4 regions of the Stenomitos rutilans genome follow, and region 2 is predicted to be linked to each of the others. Evidence: predicted binding sites of a transcription regulator. Region 2 holds the regulator's gene; each other region holds the start of a gene.
What was found. Region 2 encodes NtcA, which controls nitrogen genes in cyanobacteria. Its sites were predicted from a motif close to TTTGTANNNNNNNNTACAAA; they were not measured.

Region 1 (3,135 bases), on a different contig from region 2:
AAAAAAGATTGGCATGGCAATAGAAGCACATTCCATCTTGGCAATTTAGCTTTGTCACGATATAAATTTTCTAACTGGAGAAAGCTGAAGAACTCTGAGCTTGTTTCATGCACAGTCCTTAAACAAACGAGTGTAACCGTTCCTGCTAGTGCCCCGATTAGGATACCAATTAAAACTCTGCCCCGATCGGTAGCCGTAATCACTTCTAGATAGTAAGTTCCAACCGTTGCAGCGACGATCGCACCCCCAATCGCTCCGATTCCGCCGCCCAAAACTGGAGCGATCGAGATGCCATAAAATCGTTCTGAGTCATCCGCGTTTTCTACAGCCCAATATAAGCTGAGCGCCACAAACAGCAGCAAAGTCCCGACTGATGCTCCAACCACTGCTCCGATCACAAACTTAGCCCAAGCGTTTGCCTCTGAAATCGCTTTCAAACACCAAATGACAGTAAAAGCTACAGCAACCAGAGTCGCTAGCAGTAAGACAAGGTATATCGTCGCGGCTAACATCCAGCCGATTAAAGGCTGTGCAGCCAATGATTCAAAGTAAGGATGCACATTCTTAGTAAAAGACTGCAATTCCTGTGGATCAACGTTGTCTCCGATTTTTGCCATCAGTTGCCTGGTACATTTCTTTCTTGTGCTCGACCTCAATCACCGTATGGACATTGCCACGCGGTAAGAAATCGCCTTTGATTTTCACCTCCAGGGGATCGCAGGTGGCAACGAAATCATCCAGGATTTGGTTGACGGATTCTTCGTGGGAGATGTAGCGATCGCGGTAGCTATTGATATACAGCTTGATGGCTTTCAGTTCCACGACCCGTTGGTTGGGCACATAGGAGAGATAAATGGTCGCAAAGTCTGGGTAGCCGGAAAAGGGGCACTTGCAGGTAAACTCTGGCAGCGTGATGTGAATGTCGTAACGCCGTCCTGGTCGGGGATTGGGGAACGTGATGAGTTGGCCTTCGGCAATATGACGCTCACCATACTTGAGCTCAGAAGCTTCATCCGAGAGACTAGATTCAGGTGACGAAAATTGCTGCGTTTCGGGATGGCTCATGGTCATGCGTAAAGTAATGGGCAGATTTTCGAGAAGTTCTTGACGAATTTTGCTTCGATTCTTCTAATTGCGGCTATTCTGAGCGTAGTTTATCGACTCTAGCGTTCCGACGTAGACCTATGACATCTAGAATAAACGCCAAACAGCCTCCGCGAAAGGCTCAAGCATCCAGTGTGCCAAAAGCACCCATTAACCCTCAGGCTCCGTCAGTGCCTATTTCACTGTATCGAGAAGTTGCCACTGAACTCAAGGCCGCACAGGCAAAAATGGAGTCACTCACCGTTCAAAACCAGCAGTTGTCTCAACAGAATCAGCAGTTGCGGGTCGAAATTGAGCGAGTGGTGCAGTCTGCTTTACAGCTTCGACAGACGGCTGATGCCCATTTGCCTGCAAATCAGTTACCTGCACATCAAGCATCCGTTTCGCCTTCAGCCTTGCAGGGGTTAGAGCTGCACTTTCAGCCGCCTGCTGCGCCAACGAATGCGTCTAATGCCGTTACGCCAGAGGCACTGGAAACCGGAGCAACCGCCCCTCGATCGCTCTTTACAGAACAGGAAGGCAAACTCCGTCAGGCAGCTTCTAAAGAGCGGAATGCCGAAATGGGTGGTTGGTGGTTGGCGATCGTCATCTGCTTCATTATTGTGACGGCTTTTGGGACAGGCTTTTTTATCGTACGCCCACTCTTGCCTTCGCGCTGAAACCTTGGTATGACGGTCGATCGACTGTCTTCTAGCCAGTCGCTCCCATCCTGCTTTTGCCAAAGCATCGCAACACGTTACGAAAAATTGTATCTTTGTCTACAAAACGGACGCTTTTGACGGTGATAAAAAGTGTCTTGCTGGACAATTGACCGCGTCGATAAAACAAGGAGTGTGGGAATTGAAAAAGGTTGAAGCAATTATTCGTCCTTTCAAGCTTGATGAAGTCAAAATCGCTTTAGTCAACGCTGGCATTGTGGGTATGACCGTTTCCGAGGTCAGAGGCTTTGGGCGACAGAAAGGGCAAACGGAGCGCTATCGTGGCTCTGAGTACACGGTTGAGTTTTTGCAAAAGCTGAAAGTGGAGATCGTGGTTGAAGATGACCAGATTGATATGGTAGTCGAAAAAATTATTGTCGCTGCCCGCACAGGTGAAATTGGGGACGGCAAAATCTTTATTACCCCAGTCGATCAAATCATTCGTATTCGTACAGGAGAGAAGAACTTGGAAGCGATCTAGTGTTCGCTAGCAAAGTCTTCAAGCTGCTAGCAGCCTGAGCATGCTTGGGCTGCTAAATTCTATGGGAGCGTGTTTGGAGGTCGTTTGCTGCTTCCAAAAGTGGGGTAAGAGCGGATACCTGCTTTCAAAATGCTTATACTACTTGCTCTCAGGCATGGCAGTGATTAACAAGCCCTCAGTAGCCGCTTTAATATACGCGATCGCTTTAGGCATGATGGCTAGAACGATCTGATTGATGACTTGCCTTTCTACTGCTGTCCATTGCCTTGGACGCTCAAACAGGCAAGGTTGCAAAACGCCCCAAAGCTGGTTGTGCTGGCACAGGTGAGCATGAATTAAAGCCCGATGCCCAAAGCTTCGACGCTCGAACACTTGACTTAAAACGTCCGGGCTGGCGGTTTCAACATCCTCAACAAAGATCGATGGATCTGTTCGTAAAGCGGCGGCAAACATCGGATCTTCATCCGGTAGGGAAACTGGCTCTCGCTTCCAGGCTTTGTCGTAGATGATAGGGATAGCGGCATGGCGTATCCAGTAAAAGGGGACTCTGCCTAAGCACGTGGCTGGATCGCGCAGGTAAAGAAAGCAGCGATCGCAGTCTAAGAACTCTCCTATGGCTGGCATGAGAGCTTTAAAGAGTGCTTCAGGCGTTGGTGAAGTCGTAAGAATTTGGGTAATTACTGGCGGAACGAAATCGGTCATCAGTCTGTGTTTCAAATGTGTGGACAATTTCCTGAAGGACTTAACATGCAGTGCCCCTACAGAATGGGGATTTGTACACTATCAAGGCCCATGTCTAGCAATCAACTCAACGGGTTTTCCTGCATCGTTTCAGAGGCTTCTTTCACAAAC
Region 2 (3,135 bases):
GCCAGAGTTGACCGCCGTGGCACGAGCAATGGGGTTTTAGGAGGAAAGGCTAAAGGATAAAATTTAGCTTTTAGCCTAACTGCTTCGCAGAAGTAAACTACAGTCTTTAGCCCTTTGTTTCTGACATACCCATCACTTCATAGCCTGCATCCACATACAGAATTTGGCCCGTGATGCCGCTTGCTAGGTCGCTGCAAAGAAACGTGGCGGCGTTACCCACTTCGATCTGCGTCACGGTTCGTCGGAGGGGGGCAACCTCCTCAACGTGATGAATCATGTCCAAAATGCCACCTACAGCAGAAGAGGCAAGCGTGCGGATAGGCCCCGCTGAAATGGCATTGACTCGAATATTGTGCGGCCCCACATCAGCAGCGAGATAACGGACATTCATTTCTAACGCAGCTTTCGCAATGCCCATCACGTTGTAATTGGGGATCACGCGTGCCCCCCCAATGTATGTGAGGGTTACAATGCTGCCACCTTCAGTCATTAGCGGTTTTGCGGCAGCACACAGCTTTACCAATGAGTAAGCGCTGATATCTAACGCGGTCGCGAAGCCATCACGAGAGGTATTCACAAAATTTCCGGTCAAATCTTCTTTATTGGCGAAGGCAAGGCAATGAATCAAGATATCTAGCTTGCCCCACTGTTTTTTTACAGTCGTGAAGGTTTCTTCAACTTGGGCGTCATCCTGAACGTTGCAAGGCACAAAAAGGCTAGGCTGCAAAGGTTCTACTAGCTCAGCCACTTTTTTTTCAAACCGACCTTTATCGTCTGGTAGGTAGGTAACGCCAATGTTTGCGCCTGCTTTGTGAAGCTGCTGGGCAATGCCCCAGGCGATCGAACGATTGTTAGCAATGCCTGTCACAAGAGCATTTTTTCCAGTCAGGTCTAGCATAGCGACTATCTTCAACAGCAACAGTAAGAGTGCTTCAAGAATACTCAAAGATGGGACACAACGGGTAGCGCATAGAGTGGTGCTTTTTGACTGCCCACTCACAAGCGAGACGTACAACTCGGTTTTAGGAGCGATCGAGCGAATTTGTTGAGCCGATCTGCTGTAGTTGAGATACCTTGAAGCAGTTATTGCTTTTGCCTCTGGGTCAGCAGCATAGCTAGAAGTAGTCTTACTTAGAGACAAATAGCTGCTGTAAGGTGCTCAATGTGGCGATCAAAGAGAAATGTGTAACATCAGGCACAAAAAAGCAGCTCGGAGTGAGTTTAAGTGTTCTAAGCTACAAACACTTTATCGGTGTTTCGTTTGGGGCAAGGCTGAGCAGTTTCTTGGGCACCAGGTAAGGGGATATGGTAGTGACGCAAGATAGACCGCTAGCATCTGTATTTCGTCAGATAGGTGGAGGGGCCTTTCCACCCGTTGTCGAGACGTTTGAACGGGGTAAAACCATCTTCTTTCCAGGCGACCCAGCAGAACGTGTGTATTTTTTGCTGCGAGGCGCGGTCAAGCTTTCTAGAGTGTATGAAGCAGGGGAAGAAATCACCGTTGCACTCTTACGAGAAAATAGCGTTTTTGGTGTGCTATCGCTAATTACAGGACATAAATCCGATCGCTTTTATCATGCCGTTGCGTTTACCTCCGTTGAGTTGCTGTCAGTGCCAATCGAGCAGGTAGAAAAAGCACTTAAAGATAACCCTGAGCTGTCGATGATTCTGCTGCGCGGCTTGTCGTCTCGCATTTTGCAAACTGAGATGATGATCGAAACTCTAGCGCATCGAGACATGGGTTCTCGGTTGGTGAGTTTCTTGCTCATTCTATGTCGTGACTTTGGCGTGCCGACCAACGATGGTATTACGATCGACCTTAAGCTGTCTCACCAGGCGATCGCAGAGGCAATCGGGTCTACCCGCGTGACGGTAACTCGCTTACTCGGCGATCTGCGGCAAGACAAGATGATCTCCATCCACAAGAAAAAAATCACTGTGCATAACCCAGTGACATTGAGTCAGCAGTTTACGTAGGAAAAAGGAAGAAGGTTAGGACTTACGCATTTGGTCCCCAAATCCTCGATCCTTCGGGGCTTTAATTGGCTCGGTTCTCTCAGAATTAGGGGCTAGGAGGGCGAAAGATGACCGCTCTTGCGTAAATCCTAAAAGTAAAAGGCAGAGGGCTTTAAAGCTGACGGCTGAAAGCTGAAAACTGCCACTAAGCCAACTTCAAACGTCTCTTTCTCATCATCGCAAGTTACAAATTTAGCAACGCACAACAAAATTTAACGACTTGAGGTACGCTGTATGTGAATTCGCTCCAACAGCTTCATCAGGGTTGTGAAACAGGGGCCTTTGGGAGTGTAAGTGTGTCCGGCGGGGAAATTCTGATTTTGGCAGTGCTGATACTTGGTGCGGTCATTGCCACATTGGGCGATCGCATCGGCACTCGTGTTGGTAAAGCTCGTCTTAGCTTGTTTAAGCTGCGTCCCCGCAAGACGGCAACGTTGGTCACCATTATTACGGGAATTCTAATTTCGGCTTCGACTCTGGGCGTCTTGTTTGCTGCCAGCAACCAACTGCGTACCGGAGTGTTTGAGTTAGGCACCATTCAACGCCGACTGCGAAACACTCGGACTGAGTTGGAAGAAGCGAGAATTCAAAAAGGGCAAATCGAACGAGAATTGACAAAATCGCGCTCCGATCGAGCGTCTGCCAAAAAGCAGCTTGCCGAAACCAATCAATCGTTAAAAGGCGCGATCGCAGAACGATCTCGAGCCCAGGCCGAAGCGGCTCGCATTCAAACGGCACTGAGTCTCACCCAGGGGCGATTGGCAAATGTTTCTGCACAAGCCCTGCGGTTGCGATCGGAGATTGGTCAACTGCAAGCGGCACGCGATCGTGTGATTGGGCAACGAGAACAGGAGATTCGCGCCAGAGACCAAATTATTCAACAGCGCGAAGCCCGTCTTAAGGATCTGGAAACGCAGCAAGAAGATTTGACAAGAAGCGTGCAAGCGTTGCAATCAACTGCACAAGGGTTACGCATCGGCAATGTGGTAATTCTGCGAGGGCAGGTGCTGGCATCGATCGGCATTCGTACTACCAACACAGCAGCAGCGCAGCAAGCCATTGATCAACTCCTTCGTGAAGCCAATCAATCGGCTATTCGATTAGTACGACCTGGAACCC
Region 3 (3,135 bases), on a different contig from region 2:
GTATCTAACTCAGCTTCCAGTTCGCTGATTAAGGCCAGGGCGCGATTCTTCGTTTCAATCAGGGCAAAATTGCAAAACTGGCTACCCGTGCAGGAAACAAGCGATCGAGAAAGCGTTGCAGGTTTAATCGAAAACTTGGTCAGCAAAGGCTCTTGCAGCAGTGACTCTAGGCGAGAATCGGGCACGTTTGGCAAGATGACATTCTGTTCCACCGTGAGCCGAATCTCACCGCTGCCATACACGTCAGCCAACCGCGCCAGGTCAAACATATCGGCGGCAAATAAGCGACCGATCGGCACATGGAGTCCGACATAGTTCAGCCCCAGTTGCTTCTGAGCATACACGCCAATGTGGTCGCGTTTCTCCCAAAGAATTTCATCCTTTTCGGCCTCGCTTTGCAGCGTTTGACCCATCTGCGTTGCCACGGCAGCACGAAGTTTTTCTACGCCCCATTCGTCAATGAGCCACATGAGGCGCGCTTTTTGGCGATTGGCCCGTAAGCCGTGGTCTCGATAGACAATCAAAATGGCCTCGCAAAACGCGACGACCTGATCGGGTGAAACCCATACGTTTAGAGGAATCGCGGCTTCACATCGTTTGCCCGAAAAGAAGCCCCCAACCAGCACATTGAAGCCCAGGTTGCCCTCTTTATAGGCAGGGACAAAGGCGATGTCGTTAATTTCCGCATGCACGGAGTTATCACGACAGCCTGCGATCGCAATATTGAACTTGCGCGGCAGATTGGAAAAGGTTGGATTGCCCTGCCCCTTGCTGGTAATCAGGTCTTGCACCTGGTGAATCAAATCGCGCGTGTCAATCAGTTCATCCGCATCAATACCTGCTACAGGTGAACCCGTGATGTTACGCACGTTATCCATCCCAGACTGAATGCTGGTCAGCCCCACGGCTTCAAACCGACGGAAAATATCCGGCACATCTTCAATGCGAATGCCCCGTAGCTGCAAGTTTTGGCGTGTTGTAATGTCGGCATTCCCATCATCGCCGTAGCGCTGCACAACCTCTGCCAGCACACGCATCTGGGCACTGGTCAGAATGCCGCAGGGCAGGCGCAACCGCATCATAAACTTGCCAGGAGTCACCGGACGAAAAAAGACACCCATCCATTTCAAACGGTGGTCGCGATCGGTTTCATCCATCGCTTCCCAGCCAATTTGAGCAAAATGCTCTAGCTCTGCCTTGACGGCCAAACCATCTTTCTCAGCTTTGAGTTTTTCAAACTTATTGAGACTCGTTGCTGGCACTGTGCTGGTCATAAGACTTGTCCCTTGGGTCTGCACTTCAAGCTATGCTTGTACCTATGAAATCAGCTAAAAACAAACCAGATTGTTCAGCGTCAACCAAATTCTGTTCAGCAACTGATTTACTTTGCATGCGCTTGTTGAAGTTAACGTAAGCTGGCTATTCACAAAAATTCGTATCTTTAGTCACAAAACATTTCTGTTTATGAATTTTTTGCATCGGTGTGATGCGGCCTTAGCATCCTCTAGTGCAGAACAGCCTCTAGTGCAAAACAGCCTCTAGATTTAAGCCCTATGGGCTTACCCGAACCTCGAAGGATTGAACCCAAAAACAAGCAACTAGCCAATGTTGTTGCCTAAACCTCCGAAGTTTTAATCAATGCCTAAGTCCTTAATTCATCCCTTATCCGATCGCCTCCACCAGATTTTGGCTGCATCGCCTGTTGGCATGGTGCTGCCAGCAATGGCTCAGCTTCATTTACCCGATTGGTGGTTGGCAGGAGGGGCTGTGCGGAATACGGTGTGGCGATCGCGCTTTGGACGCAACTGTGCCTTGACCATTAAAGATTTTGATCTGGCGTTTTTTGACGCGCAGGGGAACCGTGATCAAGAATTGGTAGCGAAAGCAATTCTGACCGGGCACTTTCCTGACTACGTGTTTGATGTCAAGAACCAGGCCAGCTTTGCCCGTTGGCGTGCTGGTCGCAGACCCTACAGAAGCACTGAGGATGGCATTGCCGACTGGCTTCATACAGCAACAGCGATCGGCGTGCGCTGCAATGCTCAGGGGGTGTGGCACTATTTCACTCCCTACGATTTGGACGATCTCTTCAACGGCATCATCCGACCCACTCCAGCCCATACCCACAATCCCGATGCAGAGCGTAAGGCGGCATCATTTCTGGAAAAATGTGCCTGTTTGCAAGTTCATTCAGACAGGTAAGTGAAGAGCCATTCGTCAAATTTCGTTTACATAACGTAATAGTTGCTCTTGATGTTCACACTTCTTCAAATTTAGCCGTCATGCAAAAATCAGCTTTACTGGCAAGGCTCTTAGAGATGTTTGTCAATGCTGGCATGCTCAACGCTGACGCAATCAAGAAGAAAATGTATCACCATGAACGCAAATTGGGCAGCTTGAAAGAGTAAACAGTGCCTCTCCTGTAATCAAGCGTTATGATAGGGGCTGAATTGATAAACGTTTGTAACAAATTATCAATGATTGTTTCCACAACTGGTTTAGCCAGACTGAAAGCATCGTTCACCGAGAAGATCTTTTTGGGGAATGAACCAAGCGCCGAGCTGATTGCCATTTTGCTGGTGTATTTTGTACAGGGCATTCTGGGGTTAGCGCGTTTGGCGGTCAGCTTCTTTTTGAAGGATGAACTGGGGCTGAGTCCGGCTGAGGTGTCTGCTTTGGCTGGGATTGCGGCTCTACCGTGGATGGTGAAGCCATTGTTCGGCTTTATCTCGGACGGTTTACCGATTCTTGGCTACCGACGACGACCATATTTAATTTTGTCAGGCTTACTAGGAGTGCTTTCCTGGGTGGCTTTGTCAACGATCGTCCATTCTGCCTGGGCTGCAACAGCGGCGATCGCGCTGGGTTCGCTCTCCGTTGCCTTTAGCGATGTCATTGTGGATTCCCTGGTTGTGGAACGGGCGCGGGGCGAGTCCCTTGGTAAGGCTGGCTCACTCCAGTCGCTTTGCTGGGGTACCTCAGCGCTTGGTGGCATTCTCACAGCCTATTTCAGCGGCTCTTTACTGCAAAACTTTAGCACTCGCACGGTTTTTGGGATTACGGCAACCTTTCCACTGATTGTTTCCCTGGTGGCATGGTTGATCACCGAAACGCGTGTGACAGAGCGGATGAATT
Region 4 (3,135 bases), on a different contig from region 2:
GGCAAAAATCCCTGCCACAAAGAAGCCTACATAACGGCTACCAACCCCTGTCATTTGGATCACACCGTTATTTTGGCTAAAAGTGGTATTTGGGAAGGTGTTTAACACAGCGGCAATGAGCGAGTTAACACCATCGCCCAGTACTCCACCTTTAATACGTCGGACGTAAAGCGCCCCCTTCACAGGTTCACCTGAAACAGCAGAGGTTGCAGTCAAGTCGCCAACTGTTTCAATTGCAGTTAGCACATACAGGAGGATAAACGGAGCAAATGCCGCCCAATCAAAGCTCATGCCATAGCGGAATGGAATGGGCAAGCTGAAGACAGGCAGTGTGCTCAACGCGCTGAAATTGACAATGCCCAAAAAGAGCGAGATGACATAACCCACTGCCAGCCCGATCGCGATCGCGCCCATCCGCAAAAACCGATTCTTTGCCAGGGTGAGGACGACAACAATCAGTAGCACAGTGCTGCCAAGCGCCAAATTTTGCCAACTGCCAAAGGAACCATCATTTTTAGCCAAAGCACCCGCCCCGCCCGCCAGACTGATGATGCCAGTCTTGATCAAACCTAGACCAATAATCATTACAACCGTTCCAGACACGACGGGCGTGATGATTTTATTCATCAAATGCAGAAAGCGGCTCAGAATGATTTCCACAAACGAGCCAAAGAAGCAAACGCCAAAAATGAGCGCTAGCGCCTGTTCGGGTGTTTTGCCGCCCTGCAAGGCAACAGTACCAACGCCTAAAATGGGCCCAAGAAACGCAAAGCTTGTGCCCTGAAGACTGAGCAAACCTGACCCAACAGGACCAATTTTTTTACATTGAATAAAGGTGCAAATCCCAGAGGCAAACAGCGACATGCTAATCAAATAGCTCGTATTTGCAGCATCCAAGCCCAGGCTGCTGCAAATAATGATGGGAGGCGTAATAATACCGACAAAGGCCGCCAGCACATGCTGAAAAGCGACAAAAATAGCTTCTCCAATCGGAGGTTTGTCTGTCAAACCGTAAATGAGTTCTGAGCGTCTGAGGGGGCGATCGTCCCTTTGAGCATCTTCTAAGGCAAGATCGGTATTTGTTTGTGTCATACAGCTATAGGTGAAGAACGATGAATCAATATACTGTATGCAAACAAATCTAGCTGTTGCGTTTTGCAATCTAAGATACATAGCAATTGTTGGGTGCCCACGTACCTTTGTAGTGGAATAAATGCTAAAAACCCCAACTGCACGAATGCATGTCGGGGTTTGTGTTCCAACGCGATCAACTAGAGCGGCGATCGCCCAACAGCCAACTATGGATTGGCGTAGAAATCGTTGCTCACTGTCAAGCGCAGATCAGCAGAGGGGTCAATCAAGATTACGTTTTGAGGAGTTTGCGATTGGCTAGCAGGTTGTCCACCCGTGGCACCCGCCAGAATGTTACCCAGATCAATCTTTTGTCCCAAAATGGTTGCCAGTACCGCGCTTGTTGCCGCAGAGGTTGCTGCATCTTTGAGCGTGCCAGGGCTAGTGTTTTGGGTTACGGGTTGTCCGTTCACCACCTGTGATCGCGCACTGAAAGGATAGGATTGGTTGCCGATCGTCACCCGTTGAGCAATAAACTGAGTGCCCAAGACTTGTCCATTACTGGTCACTGGAATCAGTTGACCGACAATATCGCTATCTCTCGGCACCACAATTTGCCCTTGCGGATTCTTGAGATCATCCACGACTCGTAGCGTCAGATTATTGATGGTTTCGCCAGGAGCTACCACAATTTTTTGCGAACCGAGGTAGCGAATGCCAAACGATGTTCCTTGTGGCACCAAATAACGAGGATTCAGCGCCGTTTGAGGAGTGGTTGGTGTGGGATTATTACCGCCTGTGGTTGGCGTGCTGCCGTTGAGTCGAGCAATGTAGTTGTTTGCACCTTCGCTGGTGGCGATCGGGGGAAGTTTGCCCTGATTCACCAACGTCTGATAGATGTAGGCCGCAACATCGGCGCGGGTCGCGGTTTCATTCGGGTTGAGGAAGCTGACGTTGGGGTAATTGACCACCACATCCCGCTCTGCCGCTGCTGCCACGCCAGTTCTTGCATAAGCAGGAATTTCGCCGCCATCTCTAAACGTTGCCAGAGTTGTATCGGCAGCGCGTGCAGGCGTGAAGTTCAAACCGCTGGACAGGGCAACCAATACCTGTACTTTCGGAATTTGCTGTTCTGGTTTAAAGGCTCCATCCGGATAGCCACTCATAAAGCCCGTTTCATACGCTTTGCCGATCGCCGCTGCACCCCAATAGGTGTTGGGAACATCACCAAACCCACGCGAGCCCCGCACCGCACCGTTACTAAACGCGTTTTTGACGATCGCGGCAAACTGAGCACGAGTCACGGGCGCATCGGGTTTGAATGTGCCATCGGGGAAGCCTGCAATAATCTGCCTGTCAGCCAGCGTGTCGATGAAGGGGCGCGCCCAGTGCGATCGAGTATCGGAAAAGTTGGCGGCACTGGCAGGAGCCGAAACGACAAACGGTGCAATGGCGCTGGAGGTCAGACCCACTGCCAGCAGTACTGCACTTGCTGAAGACCAATGACGAACATGAGACATAAAAAAACTCCGTAAACGCTGAAGCGATACTGATGAACAAGACGTATGAGCGATGGTAAAAAGCAGTTTCCTTGTGAGCGTTTATCTATACGGTCAACAAGAATGGATGATGCAACTGTGGCCTGTGCGTGCAAGTTGATAACTTGGTTTGGATAGCAAAGCCATTGATCACTTATTAATCCCTGACCGCAATACTATGACTTTGTTCCCAGGACATTTGATGCATCCGGATCGACCTGCCCTAAAGTGCCCCAACGAAAGCCAAAAGCGACAATCACCCTTTGCCTAAAGTCGGAAAGACCTGCAAAGGTTGCACTTAACAGGAAGAAAGCGAGATCTTATCGACTGGGCTGAAGCAAGACGTTCATCACCGGGTTTGTGTCTCTCTCAGTACTTCGCCAGGTTGCGAAAACACGCCACGCTTCAGGGTAATGAGCTATCAGAACGATACGGTAGATTAATGGATATGCTGCATCCGTACAGGAAGAATCGCCATGACGACCACCACGCGCCGCATGACCTTGGAAGAATATCTGGACTATGA

Region 1: AC5JLP_RS12855 (P-II family nitrogen regulator) is a predicted target of NtcA. The motif match lies at 1,850-1,869, and genes of this name have one in related genera.
Region 3: AC5JLP_RS11460 (ferredoxin--nitrite reductase) is a predicted target of NtcA. The motif match lies at 1,433-1,452, and genes of this name have one in related genera.
Region 4: AC5JLP_RS19085 (uracil-xanthine permease family protein) is a predicted target of NtcA. The motif match lies at 1,155-1,174, and genes of this name have one in related genera.

What each region holds. Positions count from the first base shown of each region.
Region 1 covers NZ_JCACKR010000070.1:69,354-72,488, reverse strand. The annotation lists gene AC5JLP_RS12870 (hypothetical protein) at 1-617, opposite strand, end outside; gene queF (preQ(1) synthase) at 592-1,065, opposite strand; gene AC5JLP_RS12860 (hypothetical protein) at 1,185-1,763, shown strand; gene AC5JLP_RS12855 (P-II family nitrogen regulator) at 1,936-2,283, shown strand; gene AC5JLP_RS12850 (GAF domain-containing protein) at 2,422-2,985, opposite strand; gene AC5JLP_RS12845 (DUF3891 family protein) at 3,087-3,135, opposite strand, start outside.
Region 2 covers NZ_JCACKR010000062.1:8,122-11,256, forward strand. The annotation lists gene thrC (threonine synthase) at 1-40, shown strand, start outside; gene fabI (enoyl-ACP reductase FabI) at 107-1,141, opposite strand; gene ntcA (global nitrogen regulator NtcA) at 1,306-1,977, shown strand; gene AC5JLP_RS10845 (DUF3084 family protein) at 2,313-3,135, shown strand, end outside.
Region 3 covers NZ_JCACKR010000063.1:54,805-57,939, reverse strand. The annotation lists gene AC5JLP_RS11460 (ferredoxin--nitrite reductase) at 1-1,274, opposite strand, end outside; gene AC5JLP_RS11455 (nucleotidyltransferase family protein) at 1,639-2,202, shown strand; gene AC5JLP_RS11450 (folate/biopterin family MFS transporter) at 2,478-3,135, shown strand, end outside.
Region 4 covers NZ_JCACKR010000097.1:8,545-11,679, forward strand. The annotation lists gene AC5JLP_RS19085 (uracil-xanthine permease family protein) at 1-1,092, opposite strand, end outside; gene AC5JLP_RS19090 (S-layer homology domain-containing protein) at 1,299-2,591, opposite strand; gene AC5JLP_RS19095 (Uma2 family endonuclease) at 3,086-3,135, shown strand, end outside.